2 regions of the Synechococcus sp. CCY9202 genome follow, and region 1 is predicted to be linked to the other one. Evidence: riboswitches for the same ligand, from Rfam matches in the RefSeq annotation. Region 1 holds a riboswitch; the other holds the start of a gene.
What was found. A riboswitch is a leader RNA that binds a small molecule or an ion and turns the genes downstream of it on or off. The one in region 1 is predicted to bind cobalamin.
Positions count from the first base shown of each region.

Region 1 (7,842 bases):
GAGCTGGGGCTGCCAGCTGATTTCCTCCAGCAACCTGGAGCGACGATGCTGGTAATCTAGTCGCGCAGCTGCATCAACCAGCGGCCGTCCCGCTGCAACATCGCCAGGGCAACTTCAACGGTCATGGCGCAGGATCAGGCCGCCGCTGCCCACCAGAGCCATACCAACGCTGACGGCCAGGAATAACTGTCTCTGAATCAGCAACAGGACGATGCCCAGCGTCGAGATGGCGGTGATGCGGATCTTGGCTGTACTCAATAGACAGACCTGCGATCACCCCTTGAATTTGCCCCCAGATTCTGAAGGCCTCCTCGAGGCCCTACTTGCTGCGGGGCTTGAACAGCGGAATCGGATCCCTGCTTAGCAACTCACCACTCACGATCTCGAGCCCCTGACTCCATCGGGCGTAAGGGAGCGGCCAGACGTGCAACACCGGTCAGCCGTACCATCAGTTATCGGGTTCCTTCTTGAGGATCTCTCCGGTGGTGGCGTCCACATAGATTTCGAATCGGCCCTTGGAGCTCTCCACCAGGGCCTCCCAGATCACTCGGCCCTTCTCCCGGTCGAGATCGATCTCGATCACCCTTCCCCCGGGGACGGCCGCAGTGGCTTTGGTGATGGCCTGCTGCATCGTGATGGCGGGTGCGGGAGCCTGGGCCACGACCCGTGCCGGGTCCGGGGTGTTGCCCGCACGGGCCCAGGCCGGTTGCCCGAGGGTAGCTGCCAGAGCGATGGCGGCCATGCAGGAAACATTGGCCAGAACCCTGGTCGAGTGTTTGGTCAGAGGATCCGGGGAGAAAGAGGAGCCCATCGCCAAGGAATCGAGTGGTTTTAATCCTATGAATTCCAATCCCAGGGGTGGCGAGGGAGAATTGTTGGTTGTCCTGGCGCAACGGCCTGTCACTGCAGAATGGTCTGCCCTGCAGGCGTCGAACCTCTCATTGAGCCGAGATCAAGCTTTGGACCATGCAGGAATCACCGCAGGGAAAAGGATCCAGCTTCCTGTGAAGAGCACCCTGATACTGCCTTCATCCACTGGGCCCCTCCAACAAGCACTGGAACATGACCAGGGCATAGGGCATCTACATCGCCCAACTGCCTATGGCGGAACGCCCCCGGCAGGGTGCCCACCACCTGAAAGCCGTTGCGCTGCCAGCAGCGGAGGCCGGCGGTGTTGGTGCTCACCAGGTTGAACTGCATCGCCCGAAAGCCCAGCCGCCGCGCCGCCTGCAGGGAGTGCTGACAAAGCCGGCTGCCCACACCCTGGCGCCGGCAGTGCTCAGCCACCACATAGCCAGCGTTGGCGACGTGGGCACCGAGAGCCAGGGAGTTGGGCCTCAGGTAGTACGTGCCCACCGCGGCCCCGGCCGCATCCACAGCCACCATCACCGCCTGACTCTGCTCCACCCAGGCCAGCTGGGCCTCGGCCTCGCTGATGGCTGACTCGTGAGGACGGATCTGCAGTGGCGAGGTGGGTGCAGCCAGGGTTCCCGAGTCCGGCTCAGCGGATCAACAGCCCGGCAGGCCCGAGAGCCACCACGCCGCCGCATAGAGCGAGCAGTAGCGCCACACCACGGGTCCAGGCCACAGGCAGGCGCCGCAGCAGCAGGAAGCTGCCGCCGCTCACCAGCACCGAACCCGTGAAAGCCCCAAGCCACCAGAGAGCGGCGGAGCCATCGGCCGGTGCCTCCAGGCCATGGAGCATGGCGTGCACCGCCACGGCGGCGGCCACTACAGCGGCGCAGGCACCCAACTGCGGACTCTGCTTGGAGCGCAGGCAGCGCAGCACCAGCACGGCCACCGCTGTGATCGCAAGGGCCGCGAGGAACTCCTGGGCCGGCAAGGTGCCGCCCATCGCTCCAAACACACCACCGCCGATCGCCCCAGCCAGAGCCCAGAGCAGCAGCTGCGCAGAAATGCAGGAGGCGGCGGCCCCGATGCCCACCAGCAGCAGCAGGTGATCGACACCGCTGATCGGGTGCAGGAAGCCGGCGGCGATGCCGCCGTGGGCGATGCCATGGGCCTGGGCGGGCTGATCCAGCAGCAATGCCAGTGCTGAGGCCGCGCCAAACAGGGCCAGAGATCGGGCAGAAGCAGAAAGGGTCATGATGGAATCCGGTCCGCGCCGGCGAAGAAGGGGCTCAACACGGCGAGCGTTCTGGCTGAGAGGGCCATGGCCCCCATCACAGCTGCGGGACAGCGCCGGACTCGGCTCAGGAGAACCCTGCGCCCCACCGGACTTTCCTCGTTGCCTCCAGGGAGTGACCCACTGGAACCGTGGTCTCCATTGTGGGTCCGGCTGGCTGCAGAGGCATCACTGTGGGTGGCGGACCAGCCAACCGAACATCAGCAACGAGGCGGCGGTGATCCAGCTGCCGCCCACCCGCAGGCCGATCGCCAGCCAGCGCGGATGCGGCGGTGCCAGAGCCTGCGCAAGCAGCAGGCTCAACACCGCGATCGCCACGGTCTCCCCCAGCAGGGCCGGCAGCGCTCCTGAATGACCGGCCAGGGCCGATCCCGCCACCAGGGCGAACAGCCCCGCCAGGCCAGCAGCGAGGGGCAGCAGCTGCGCCTGCCGCAGCCGCAGACCGAGGGCCACCAGCAAGCCCAGGGCCGCCAACAGGCCTGTGCAGACGACGGCCAGCAGCAGGGGCGATGGCAGGCGCAGGCCGATCAGGCCCCCCAGCAGCCAGGCCAGCGGCAGCAGCAAGGGCAGGCGATCGCTGCAGGGCTGGCGGGCCTGCACGCCCAGCAGCACCAGGGCGATCACCAGCAGCAGCTCGGTGGGCTCCAGAAACAGCCGCGCCATGCCATCACCCCAGGGCCCGAAGCCGGAGGGGGTGAGATGGGCGAGGAGCGCGATCACGTGAGGGCCTGCTCCAGGAACCACAGCCCCACCAGCGCCACCACCCCACCGGCCCCTTGCACAAAGCGCCGACCACCGGGCCAGCGGCGCGTTTCTCCCAGCAGGATCCCGAGCAGATGCAGCAGCCCTGTCGCCAGGACAAAGGCCAGGCTGTAGAGCAGGGCGTTGCTGCCGGCCGGCAGTTCCGCGCCATGGGCATGGCCGTGAAACACCGCGAAGGCGGAAACGATCAGCGCCGCCAGCCACAGGGGCGGTCGGAGCTCGAACAGCACCATCAGCCCCATCACCAGACCCGAGACGGCGATGCCGATCTCCACCCCCGGAATCGGAATGCCCAGTAGACCGAGCAGCCCCCCGAGGGCCATCACCATGGGGAAGGCCACCGGCAGCACCCACAGGGCCGGTGGGCCGAGCACCGCACCCCAGAGGCCCACGGCCACCATCGCCACCACGTGATCGAGGCCCGAGATGGGGTGAAGCAATCCGGCCACGAAACCACCACCGGGGTGTGCATCGGCATGGGCCCAGACAGACATCGGCACCAGGGCCAGGGCGACCCCGGCCAGCCAGGCCCATGGCCAGGTGGTTCGCGTCATCGATCTCAGGCCGTTGCCTTCCATCCTCAATCGGCTGACGGTCACCGAGGACTTCCCCTACTGCGGGTGCTGGGAGCAGGGCATCCAGAGGGAGCCCATGGCATGGACGCCGCTGCAGCCGAGTTTCCGGGCTTGCTCCAGGGCCTCCTCTCGGGTGGGGTAAGCCAACAGGTTGGCCGGCAACTGGCTATCGGAGCTGTGGTGGTGCTGATGCAGGGCACTGGGAGGAGCCCCCAGGCGCTGCGGGCCCATGCCTTCCATGCCTGCCCACCAGACCCCCATCACATTCACTCCCGCCACCAGCACGCCCATTCCCACCACACAGGCGTTCAGCACACCCATCCCCACCACGCCAATGCTGATGACGCCCATCGGCACCACGCCGATGCTCACCACCCCCATCGGCACGATGCCGATCGAGATGATGCCCAGGGGCGCTACCCCGAAGGCGATCCGCTTGGGCTTGTCCCCACATTGGGCCATGGAAGTGCTCATCCTCAGTGGGAGGGCCCGGAGCCCTGGCCATCACCGTGCTCGGTACAGGGCATCCACTGGTTGCCCATCCTGTGGGCGCCCGTGCAGTTGAAGTGCAGCTTGGCGGCTTTCTCCGCTTCTGCCTGAGTGGCATACATCGCCGGGACGCCGCCCGAACCTGCGGCTGGAGCGGCCAGAGCCGCGGCGGAGAACAGGAGGTTGGCTCCGATCGTGGCTGCCGCCTGCACGCCCCACGGACTGAAACGGTGCGACATGGGACGGGTGATGAGCGCAGAGCGCCTGCTGGACCGACAGCCTAGCGAAAGTCTCCAGTAATCCGTGATCAATGGACAGTTGTTGACAGGGCTGCTGTCGCTTGACGGTGCCTAGGCTGGAGAAGCTTCCATGGACTGGAGGGTTCAGGTTGTGCCCTTGCGGGGATCGCTGTCATCGGTGCCCATGCCGGGCCTGCGCATCGGCGAGGTGGCCAGGCGAACAGGCCTCTCCGTCAAGACGATCCGCTACTACTGCGACGAGGGACTGCTCCAGCCCAAGGCTCGATCCGCAGCGGGATACAGGTTGTTTGATCAGGAGAATCTCGCTGAGCTGACGATCATTCGGGCGCTGCGAGCGATGGATGTATCGATTCCCGAGCTGGCGAAGATCCTGGAGGTCCGGCGAGCTGGTGTCTGCAACTGCTCTGTCCTGAAAGACAGCATTGCGACCAGGATGGCCTCGATTGACCAGCGGATCTCCGAGCTCAGTGCCATGAAGGATGAACTGGCTCGTCTGCTCGGCAGCTGGCAGGACTGTGGGGGCTCCAAGCTGCAACGCTGAGCCATGGACTTGCCCTGTCGCTCCGCTGAAGCGTGAGGACCCCATGCCCAACAGGAAGGCGCCCCGTGGGGGGCGCCTTAGCACCGGTTGCGGCGGTCACGTCCTCACACCAGGAACGGCCGATCGGGTGTCTGTGGTTCACGCATGTCCTGTCTGGGGCCTGGCAGGGAAGGGAAGGAGATCACGTCTGGGAGAAGAGATGCTCGGGGCTTGACCTTCTCGGCTGTGATCCCGGCTCGGGTTATGCAGCCCGGGGGTTCATCACGCGGGAATCAGAACTGGCGTATGGCTCTCTGCGGTTACGGGATGGCGTTCGCGCCGCGCCATCACGTTCACCTGTTGTGTGTCGCATCGTTGGCGCACCTCCTTTGTGCACACCGGCTCGGATGATCCCTGGCCGGACTCTGTTGGAGGGTGAGGGTCGGGTTGGCTACCGGGCCTCCTCTCAAGTTCAAAGTACGCCTTCTCTGCGGCTGTGGGGGGTTGCTGGAGTACCTGTTCCCGTACCTTTTGCCACCCAGACAGCGCAACGCTGCTTCTGAGGCGAACCCCTCCTTCTCTGGAGTCTGCAGAGCCAACGGTTGTACGCGCTGGGTGCATGGATTTGCGGACTGCTGCATCAGCAGGGCAACCTGAAACCTGCTCCGGCACCACCCGCGAGAACAGCCGCGGATCGCCATGGGCTTTCGCTTTCACCAGGGGCGGGTTGAGCTCGATCTCCGTTGGCGGCCGTGGCGCCGCGTTCAATGTCCCTGTGAAACCGCGGGGGCTGTCCCCGCACCACCGTGGGCCTGCCCAACAGCCGCCGGCTGCGGCCGGGCCAGCTCGATGCCCTCAAGCAATCGCTGCTGGGAGTGCTTCGCCAGGATCTGTTGGCAGCCGGCTCCGCAGGGGAGCAGCTGTGGGATCACCCACGGCCTGGTGAGCCGCCTGCTTGTGGATGGCTCCCTCTCTGCACGCCCCGCTGGCCTGCTGGCACTGATCGAAACCCCGAAGGCGCTGGAGGGTTACCTGCTGCGCGCCCAGGGCCAGGACGATGCCAAACGCCGGGCCCAGCGCTGCATCACGGCCGTGCAGGAGGCGGCACGACTGGCCGCTGGGCGGGGCCTGGCTCTCCTGACAGGGCCAAGGCAGGTGTCCGCAGGGCCGGTCCCCCGTATCCGCACGCACCCGCCAGAACGACTGGGCAGGCCAAGGAGGGAGCCGGAAAGAAGGAGATCCCCCGCAGGCGAGAGACTGAAAAACAGCTGATCTGAAAACGATCACGGCTGCGGGCTTTGTTGTGGGGATCGAGCGAGTTCAGAGCACCCCACCCAGCCGGATCAGGGCACCCACCACCACCAAGCCGATCGCCAGGGCAGTGATGCCACGGATGTGCCAGGCCAGGCGATCCTCAGATGCTGGCCATCACGCAGCAGGTGAGGGGCCCAGCAGCCCGACTGGGCTGGGCCGAATGGCTGAGCACACGTATCGGTGCGACGCGAAAATCGCCTCGATCCAGTCATGGTGGCGCTTCTGCACAATTCGATCGGCGATCGTCGCGGCCGCATCAGGGATGGAGAAGCGCATGCGGAAGCCCTGGGTAAGGGCTTCCAGCAGTGGACAGGAAAACCGGCGAAAGATGCCTCACAGCGGATGCAAACAGCTCCTGGTCCGGGTTCATGCCGGCTGCAGCTGACGTGGTGGTGCGGGCAGACGCGTGCCGGAGAGGAAGGCCAGCGCCACCAGCAGGCACGAAGCCCACAGGCAGGCCTGCAGCCCGCCGACCAGGAAAAGAGCGCCCGAGAGCAGGGTGCCCACGAGGCGGCCGGCGGCATTGGCCATGTAATAGAAGCCCACATTCAGGCTCACATCTTCGGCTTCGGTGTAGGCCAGAATCATGTAGCTGTGGATCGAGGAATTCATGGCGAATACCACCCCGAATGCCGCCAGTCCCACCACCACGGCGATGCCGGGATTGCCCACTTGCCGCCAGAGGCTGATGGCGATCAGGCCCGGGATGGCGGTGAGCACCGCACTCCAGAACTGCACCGCAGACACACCGGGTGGCGCGCTCTTTCCCCAGCTGCGGCGCAGGGCCGGCACCAATCCCTGCACGATCCCGTAGCCGATCACCCACAGGCCCATGAAGCCGCCCACCTCCCAGTATTGCCAGCCCAGGGCGGCCTGCAGGAACACCGGCAGGGCCACCACGAACCACACATCCCGGGCACCGAACAGGAAGAAGCGCGCCAGCGAGAGCATGTTGATGCCTGTGGATTTCGAGAACAGCTCGGTGAAGGCGGGTTTCTCCTTCATGCGGCCGATGTCTCCGGGCAGCACCAGCGTCATCAGAAAGGCCAGGAACAGAGCGGCAGCCATGGCGCCCACGGCGGCGTTGAAACCGATGCTGGTGAGCAACACCCCGCCCAGGAAGAAGCCCACCCCCTTGAGGGCGTTCTTGGAGCCGGTGAGGATCGCCACCCACTGGAACAACTGGGTCTCGCCGCGGCTGTGGTCGTCGGGGGTCTCGGGCACCACCGTCTTGATGGCGCTCTTGGCGCTCATCTTGTTGAGGTCCTTGGCGATGCCACTGATCGCCTGGGCCACCATCACGTAGGCCACGCTCCACCAGCGGGGCCAGCTGTCGGCCACCGGGATCAGCATCAGCAGGGCACCCACCTGCAGCAACGTGCCCGCCCAGAGGGTGAGCCGCAGCCCGAAGCGGGCCCCCAGCCAGCCGCCGTAGAGGTTGGTGACGATGCCGAAGAATTCGTAGAACAGAAACAGAAAGGCGATCTCCAGGGTGGTGTAACCCAGCTGGTGGAAGTGGAACACCACAAGCATGCGGAGGGCACCGTCGGTGAGGGTGAAGGCCCAGTAGTTGGCCGTCACGATGCCGTACTGCTGCAGGGCGGTGAGGTTGCGCATCAGCCTGCCTCCCGGGCAATCACGTGGCAGGCAAGATCGGCCATGCGGCAGCTGTAACCCCACTCGTTGTCGTACCAGGCGTATACCTTCAGCTGGGTGCCGTTCACCACCAGGGTGGAGAGAGCATCCACGATCGAACTGCGGCTGTCATTGAGGAAA
Region 1 covers NZ_JAYGID010000139.1:3,887-11,728, forward strand. The annotation lists gene VB777_RS17005 (hypothetical protein) at 115-258, opposite strand; gene VB777_RS17010 (PepSY domain-containing protein) at 449-742, opposite strand; gene VB777_RS17015 (GNAT family N-acetyltransferase) at 976-1,485, opposite strand; gene VB777_RS17020 (HupE/UreJ family protein) at 1,502-2,107, opposite strand; cobalamin riboswitch at 2,131-2,295, opposite strand; gene VB777_RS17025 (phosphoglycerate kinase) at 2,315-2,866, opposite strand; gene VB777_RS17030 (HupE/UreJ family protein) at 2,863-3,462, opposite strand; gene VB777_RS17035 (hypothetical protein) at 3,520-3,945, opposite strand; gene VB777_RS17040 (DUF3721 domain-containing protein) at 3,960-4,211, opposite strand; gene VB777_RS17045 (MerR family transcriptional regulator) at 4,342-4,773, shown strand; gene arsJ (organoarsenical effux MFS transporter ArsJ) at 6,433-7,683, opposite strand; gene VB777_RS17055 (ArsJ-associated glyceraldehyde-3-phosphate dehydrogenase) at 7,683-7,842, opposite strand, start outside.

Region 2 (7,842 bases), on a different contig from region 1:
GGACCGCGCTTCGAGTCTGTTCGCTTCTGCCAGCTGGACTTTCAATCCTTCTGATTCCCACTTCGCTTCCGCCATGTCCCGGCTCGTCGGTCTGCCCGCTCCTGATTTCACAGCCACCGCCGTGATCGACCAGGAGTTCCAGGAGGTCACCTTGTCCCAGTACCGCGGCAAGTACGTGGTGCTCTTCTTCTACCCGCTCGACTTCACCTTCGTGTGCCCCACGGAGATCACCGCCTTCTCTGACAGTTACGGCGAATTCTCCAGCCGCAACTGCGAAGTTCTGGGTGTTTCGGTCGACAGTCAGTTCAGCCACCTGGCCTGGATTCAGACCGAGCGCAAGAGCGGCGGCATCGGCGATATCGCCTACCCCCTGGTGGCCGACCTCAAAAAGGACATCGCCCGCGCCTACGAGGTGCTGGATGAAGAGGCCGGCGTGGCCCTGCGGGGTCTGTTCATCATCGATCCCGATGGTGTGATCATGCAAAGCACGATCAACAACCTGCCCGTGGGCCGCAGCGTCGATGAAACCCTGCGCCTGCTGCAGGCCTTCCAGCACATCCGCAACAATCCGGATGAAGTATGCCCCGCTAACTGGACCCCTGGCGATAAGACCATGAATCCGGATCCCGTCAAGAGCAAGGACTTCTTTGCGGCAGTGAACTGATCGCAACTCAGCCGATCAGATTGAAACGTTCAGGTTGGGCTGATCCCAACAGAGCAGGCAGCTTCTGTCCTGGAGGCAGCTGAACTTTTTCCCATTGCTGATTGCATCAGCTACTCGTCGTTTGTTTTCAAGGTTTTGGGCCCGAAAGGGCCCTTTTTCATGTCTGGCGTCCAGACCTGGCGCCGCAGCGCTGCTTCACAGCAGCGCCAGGGTTCCGGCGCCGCCGTCCAGTCGGGCCCGATGGCCCAGTGGCAGGGCCAGATTCGGCCTGCCATGCCCCACGGGCAATCGACCCACCAGGGGGATGCCCAGATCACCGAGGCGCTCCCGCAGCACCTCCTCCATCGAGAGATCGCCAGGCATCACGTCGTCTGGCGTCCACTGGAAGCGGCCCAGTCCGATGCCGGCCACCCCTGCCAGCAGCCCGGCGCTCCTCCATTGGGTGAGCATCCGATCCACCCGGTAGGGGGCCTCACCCACATCCTCAAAGACCACAATCCGCCCCCGCAGATCCGGCAACCAAGCGGTGCCGATCAGATGCGTCGCCACCGTGAGGTTGGTCACCACCAGGGGCCCTTCCGTGATGCCGCTGCGCCAGCCCTGTCCCTGGAGGGGGTCGACCGGCTGGCGCCGCAGCAGGTGCACCAGCCGCTGCCATTGGCCGGCGTCGCCGTGCAGGCCCCCATGGATTGCGCCGCCCAGACCAGCCGCGCACTGGGCCAGCAGCAAGGCGCTGGCATCGGAGAAGCCCATCAGCCAGATCGGCCGAGGCGGCGGTTGCCAGCCACTCTCGAGCAGCCGGGCACTGCCCCAGCCGGCTGTGACGGCCAGTACGCCCTCCGCCCGTTGGTCACCGATCGCCTGCTCCCAGGCCAGGCAGCGTTGGCGGTCTGTACCAGAGAACCAGTGCCAGCGCAGACGGGTCGCTGGCGGCACCAGCAGCTCCCAGCCGGCGCTCGCGATTCGCGCTTCCAGGCTGGTCTGTTCCGATTCGGGATCCTCCCACCAGGTGCCGGGTGCGATCGCCACCAGCCGGCTGCCGGCCGTCAGGGGCGGAGGCATGGGCAGGGCCGGAGCCTGCCCGGCGGGTCCTTGGGAAAGGGCATCTGCTGGGCCAACCCCTGCCGCTCGGACCGCCGCCGCCATCCCCACACCACCAGCTCCCGCCAGCGCAGCCAGAAAGGAACGGCGGTGCAACGTCATCTGCAGACGGGCTGGCTCAGGAGCCCACCGCCTCCAGCAGGCGCCGTCCATCCATGCCGCCGGTGACGGGATCGCAGGCCCGTTCCGGGTGGGGCATCAGACCAAGCACATTGCCACCGGCATTCGTAAGGCCGGCCACGTTGCCCACGGAGCCGTTGGGGTTGTCGGCATAGCGCAACACCACGCAGCCCTGATCCTCCAGCTGCTTCAACCGCTCGGGTTCCACCTGATAACGACCTTCACCGTGGGCAATCGGCAGGGTGATGCTCTCACCGGCTCCATAGCCGCCGAGCCAGCGGCAGTGACCCGGTTGCACCTCCAGGCGGCTGGGTTCACAGAGGAAGTGCAGCTTCTCGTTGCGGGTGAGCGCCCCAGGCAGCAGGCCCAGTTCCGTCAACACCTGAAAGCCATTGCAGATGCCCAGCACCGGTCCGCCCCGCTCCGCGAAGGCGAGCACCTCCTGCAGCACCGGCGCGAACCGGGCGATGGCGCCGCAGCGCAGGTAGTCGCCATAGCTGAAGCCTCCGGGCAGCACCACCGCCTCCAGCCCGGCGAGATCGCGCTCCTCATGCCAGAGGAAACGGGTGGAGCGACCCAGGCAGCCCTCCATGGCCCAGCGCACATCCCGGTCGCAGTTGGAACCGGGGAACACCACGATGCCGATGGTCATGAGGGGGAAGTGGGGTGCGGGTACTGCGAGGGGGTGAAGCCGAGCCTGGTCCGAAGCGCTTTGGAGCCGCCTGGATCAACCGAGCTCCTGCAGGTCGAGGGTCCAGTTCTCGATCACCGGGTTGGCCAGCAGCCGATCGCTGAGCAGTTCAGCCTGGGCCTGCGCCGTGGCGCGGTCCGGCGCCTCCAGCTCCAGTTCGATCGCCTTGCCGATCCGCAACCGCGTCACTCCATCGACCCCCAGGCGGGCAGCGGCGGCCCGGGTGGCTTCGCCGGCCGGATCGAGCACCGAGGGGCGCAGGGACACCTGAACGCGAGCGCTGTAGAGGGGCACCGGGGCTGTCGGAGATTTGTTAAATCTTGGCAGCCCATCGCCCCCTTGACAGCCGCGGTAGTCAGCTTGAAGGGGTACCAGCTGCCCCGCCGTGCTGCCCGTGTCTCCATCGCTGGATCTGTGGCAACCGGTGGTGATGCTGGCGCTGTTGCTTGGACCGATCGCTGCACTGCCGGCCCAGGCGGATCCTGGCGGCTCCGATCCGGAATCAAGCTCCAGCTCTCCGATCGTGAGTCTTGATTGCCGCCTGGCCGATGGGCCCTGGCAACCCTGCGCGATGACGGTGATGAGCATCGGTGAGCGCTGGCAGCTGCAGGTGGGTGAGCGCCGCTACGACTTCCAGCACGACGGATCCGGCAGCGTGCGCATGCGCCAGGACCAGGCCGCTGGAGGCTGGCGCGAGGTGGAGAGCACCTGGAGCGCGGATGCTTCCCTCTGCTGGGATGGACTCTGCGCCCGAGGTGATATCCCCCTCGACTGAATCACCGTCAAGGTGCAGGGGCAGAGTCGAGTGCATCGAGCAGGCAGACCTTGCAGGCCTCCGCGTCGAGACCCAGCCCCAGGGCCACCAGTTCAAGCCCAGGCTCGCCGGCCAGCTGGCTGGAGGGGGCGGTTTCGTACCAGCACTCCAGACGCGGACCCACGGCCTGAATCTGCAGGGGGCGTGGACGGCCCTGCTGCCACAACCAACCCTTGAGCCGGATCAGCCCCTGGCGCTGGATCAGCTCAGCGATGCCTGGCTCCACCTGCTGACGCGACCAGTCGCCGGCCAGGCGCAACACCGCCGAACCCATCGCCACGTGGGCGTGGTGTTGATCGTGGTCGTCGGGATGGTGGTCGTGGTCGTCGTCGAGGTGCTCGCCGTGCTGATGAGCGTCAGCCTCGTCTGGCCGGCGGAGCTGCAGCACCAGCTCCGGGCTGATGTCACCCCGCTGCATCGGCAGAACGGCCGTGGCGCTGCGCAGGCGTGGATGGAGCTGCTGGCGCAGGCGATCGAGATCGTCTGGGCTGATGCGATCGGCTCGGCTGATCAGCACCAGATCCGCCGCCTCGAGCTGGTCTTCGAACAGGTCCTCGATCGCCGTGGCGTGATCCAGGCTCGGATCCGCCAGGCGTTGCGCCTCCAGCACAGCCGGATCCGCCACCACATGGCCAGCCGCCAGCGCTTCACCATCCACCACGGTGACCACGGCATGGACCCGCGTGCGGGTGCGGATCTCAGGCCAGCGGAAGGCATCCACCAACGGAGCCGGCAGGGCGAGGCCACTGGTTTCGACGACGATGCCGTCGAGCTGGTCCGAGCGCTCCAGCAGCCGCGTCATGGTGGGCAGGAAGTCGTCCTGCACGGTGCAGCAGAGGCAGCCGTTGGTCAGTTCCACCAACCGGCCTTCGGCTTCCTCTTCCGGGCAGAAGCCGCAATCGCGCAGCAGCGATCCATCGATGCCCACATCACCGAATTCGTTAACGAGAACGGCGAGACGCTGACCGCTGTTCAGAAGCAGATGGCGCAGCAGGGTGGTCTTGCCGGCGCCAAGAAAGCCGGTCACCACCGTGACTGGAAGGCGGGAATTCAAGGGGGCCATGGTTGGGTTCAGCCCACCAGGCTCGACCAGGCCCAGGCGCCACCGCAGCCGATCAGCCCGGCCGCCATCAGGCGCTGGCGGGTCGGGGTGAGGCTGGCAGCGGCCCGGCGCATCGCCCAGAGCGACACCAGCAGCAGAGCCAACTGACTGAGCATCAGGCCGATCAGATAGCTGCCGGTCGGACCGGCCGTCCAACCCAGAACGGCATCACTCAGCACGTAGCCATGCAAGGCAAAGGCAGGCACCAGAACCCATCGGGGCAGCCTGTCGAGCAGAACCAGGCCCACCAGGGTGAGGGTGAACGCCACGGCTGCTTCGGCTCCGGGCAGGTTGGGCAAAGCCAGCCCCAGAGCACTGCCGCCCAGACCGGTGGCCAGCAGGGCCACCATCCAGGTGGCACGCTGCTGCAGCCCCACCAGCGACAGGGCCAGCAGGAAGAGCAGATGGTCGGGACCCAGAAGCGGATGGGCCAGGCCGCTGATCAGTCCATGGATCGGCGTGGGCTTCAGCCCCATCAGCTCCATGGCATGGTGCGCCTGTGCCGGCCCCGACAGCAACAGACCAGCCAGCAGAAGGATCGGCAGGCCACAGAGCGGCAGGAGACTGGAGTGAAGACGTCGGACTGGGGCAACAGATTCCGGGGACTGTGGCGTGCGAAGCCAGAGGGGGCCGGAGCCCTCCTGGGAGCCAGGGAAAGACATGCAGGGGTCCGGTCCGCGCCGGGATCGAGAGAGCAACCGGTGGGCGTTCTGGCTGGGCTCCAGGACTGGAGCCATCACAGCTGCGGGACAGCGCCGGATTTTCACCGGACTTTCCCCGTTACCTCCGGAGGCTGTTCCCCTCCGGAACCGGAGCTCGAATCTATGCGGTCAGACAAGCAGCGGGCTTTGCAGCGGTCGCCATGGCAATCCAACGCATCAAGGGATTGGTCTCACCTGGGCTTGGTCGGCTTCGGTCTGGTTGGCCATAGCTCGACTGGCCTCGGCTTGGTTTGCTCAGCGGCAACCCAGGCTTTCGGCTGTGCTGACGCCTGTGACTGGATTGGAGCCGCTGGCTCGCTTGCAGAGGGCCTTCTGTTCGGTCAGATCGAGCACCGCATCGCTGAAATCGGCGCCGCTGATCTCGGCATCGCGGAAGCGGCTCTGCATCAGCATGGCGTTGCGCAGCCGGGCGTCCCGCAGATCGGCACCATCAAATCGACTGGCGTAGGCCACCACATCGCCCAGGTCGGCCCCCTGCAGATTGGCGCCGCGCAGGTTGCTGGAATTGAACACGGCACCCCGCAGATCGGTGTCGCTGAGGTCGTAGCCCTGCAGCTCGGCCTTGAGAAATTCCTGCTGCTTCAGGTCGCGGCCGTGCATGTCCGGTTGCAGGTCCTGGACGGACCGTTGGCCGCGCAGCTCCGGCGCCGTGATCGCCCCAGCTGGAAGGGCTCCGCCGAGCCAGGCGGGCCCGGCGAGCAGCACGGACGTGCTCAGCAGCAGAGCGAGTGGGGCCTTCCTGCTGAGCATCCAGCCGCCACAACGGGCCAGGAACCGCAGACAACGGCGGAGCATCACGGCGCGGGTACGGTGGCCCTTCAAGTTATGCCAAGGGGTTCGCCAGCGCGAGCACCCCTGGCAACGGCCTCCTGTTCATGAGCATGTCCCTGCGGGTGGTGGTGCCACCCCATCCCCTGATCGGCCACTGGCTCACGTTGCTGCGCGATGCCCAGACCCCGCCCGCCCTCTTTGCCACCGGCATGGCCGAGCTGGGACGCTGGCTCACCTACGAAGCCCTGCGCGACTGGTTGCCCCATCAGCGGGTGACCGTCCAGACCGACCTGGCCTCGACCGAAGGCACGGTGGTGGATGCCTCGGTGCCGGTGCTGGTGGTGCCGATGCTGCGGGGCGGGCTGGGGCTCTGGCAGGGAGGCCAGACCGTGCTGCCCGTCGCCACGGTGGCCCATGTGGCGGTGCAACCCACCGGCTCCGGCGATCTGTTCTGGGCACTCGACGCCCTGCCCGCGGTGATCGCTTCCCGGGTGGGGGTGCTGGTCTACGCCCCGGAAATCGGCGATGGGCGCGACCTGATCGCCGTGCTGCAGCGCCTGCAGCAGCGGGGCGTGGAGGGCCAGCGGCTGCGGGTGATCTCAACCCTGGCGGCCCGTCCCGGTCTGAGTGCCATCGCTGAAGCTTTCCCGGATCTCACCGTCTATTGCGCCTGCATCGACGCTGAGCTGGATCCGGCCGGCAGGCTCTCACCGGGAATCGGCGACGTTGTCCTTCGCTTGTTCGGCAGTCTCGGGGCTGCTGCCTAGGCTCAGGTTCGTCGCTCCCGTACCGGAAGAGCCCATGTCCACCTCTCGCCGTTCCTCGGGTCCGGATGCAGGCGGCAACCCTGGCTATGGCAGAAGCAGTCTGGTGCTCAGCGCCTTCGCCGGTGCGGCACTGGGGGCGGCAGGACTGGGCTGGTGGCTGCTCAATCAAGCGGATCGCCGCCGCCAGCGACTGCGGCAGGAGCGACTGCTGCGCCTCTCACGCCTGCAGGGCGCTGGAGCCGGGGACAGCGGATCTTCGGATGAGGGCCTGACCTCCAGACCAGCCGATGGCAGCCCCAGCGAGGCCCAGTTGCACGACAAGGTGCAGCAGCTCAACCAGGCCATTGAAGATGTGCGGCGACAGCTCGAAAGCCTCACCACCAACGGTAATCGTGCTGTGAATCGGGCTTCCAACGGAGACAGCTGAGCCGGATCGGTAGGTTGCTCTCACAGCCAGTTCCGCTCGCCCGCCATGCTCCGCTCCGCTGCCATCACCCAGGGCATCCAGCGTTCACCCAACCGGGCCATGTTGCGGGCCGTTGGTTTTGGAGACGGCGACTTCAACAAACCGATCATCGGCATCGCCAACGGCTACAGCACGATCACGCCCTGCAATCTGGGGCTGAACGATCTCACCCGTTGCGCCGAGCAGGCTGCCCATGCCGCCGGGGCCATGCCCCAGACCTTCGGCACGATCACGGTGAGCGATGGCATCTCGATGGGTACCGAGGGGATGAAATATTCCCTGGTCAGCCGGGAGGTGATCGCCGATTCGATCGAAACCGCCTGCAACGCCCAGAGCATGGACGGGCTGCTGGCGATCGGTGGCTGCGACAAGAACATGCCAGGCGCCATGCTGGCCATGGCCCGCATGAACATTCCGGCCATCTTTGTGTATGGCGGCACCATCAAGCCCGGCAAGCTCGGCCCCTGCGATCTCACCGTGGTGAGTGCGTTTGAGGCGGTGGGTCAGTTCTCCGGCGGACGCATCGCCGAGGAGGAACTGGTGGCGATCGAGAAGAACGCCTGCCCGGGTGCTGGAAGCTGCGGCGGCATGTTCACCGCAAACACGATGAGCTCCGCCTTTGAG
Region 2 covers NZ_JAYGID010000052.1:3,056-10,897, forward strand. The annotation lists gene VB777_RS07090 (peroxiredoxin) at 74-664, shown strand; gene VB777_RS07095 (S66 peptidase family protein) at 860-1,867, opposite strand; gene purQ (phosphoribosylformylglycinamidine synthase subunit PurQ) at 1,884-2,537, opposite strand; gene purS (phosphoribosylformylglycinamidine synthase subunit PurS) at 2,613-2,870, opposite strand; gene VB777_RS07110 (hypothetical protein) at 2,971-3,351, shown strand; gene cobW (cobalamin biosynthesis protein CobW) at 3,359-4,453, opposite strand; gene VB777_RS07120 (HupE/UreJ family protein) at 4,462-5,010, opposite strand; cobalamin riboswitch at 5,175-5,321, opposite strand; gene VB777_RS07125 (pentapeptide repeat-containing protein) at 5,449-5,964, opposite strand; gene upp (uracil phosphoribosyltransferase) at 6,090-6,752, shown strand; gene VB777_RS07135 (hypothetical protein) at 6,787-7,179, shown strand; gene ilvD (dihydroxy-acid dehydratase) at 7,225-7,842, shown strand, end outside.
Region 2: another riboswitch for cobalamin. It lies ahead of VB777_RS07120 (HupE/UreJ family protein); the one in region 1 lies ahead of VB777_RS17020 (HupE/UreJ family protein).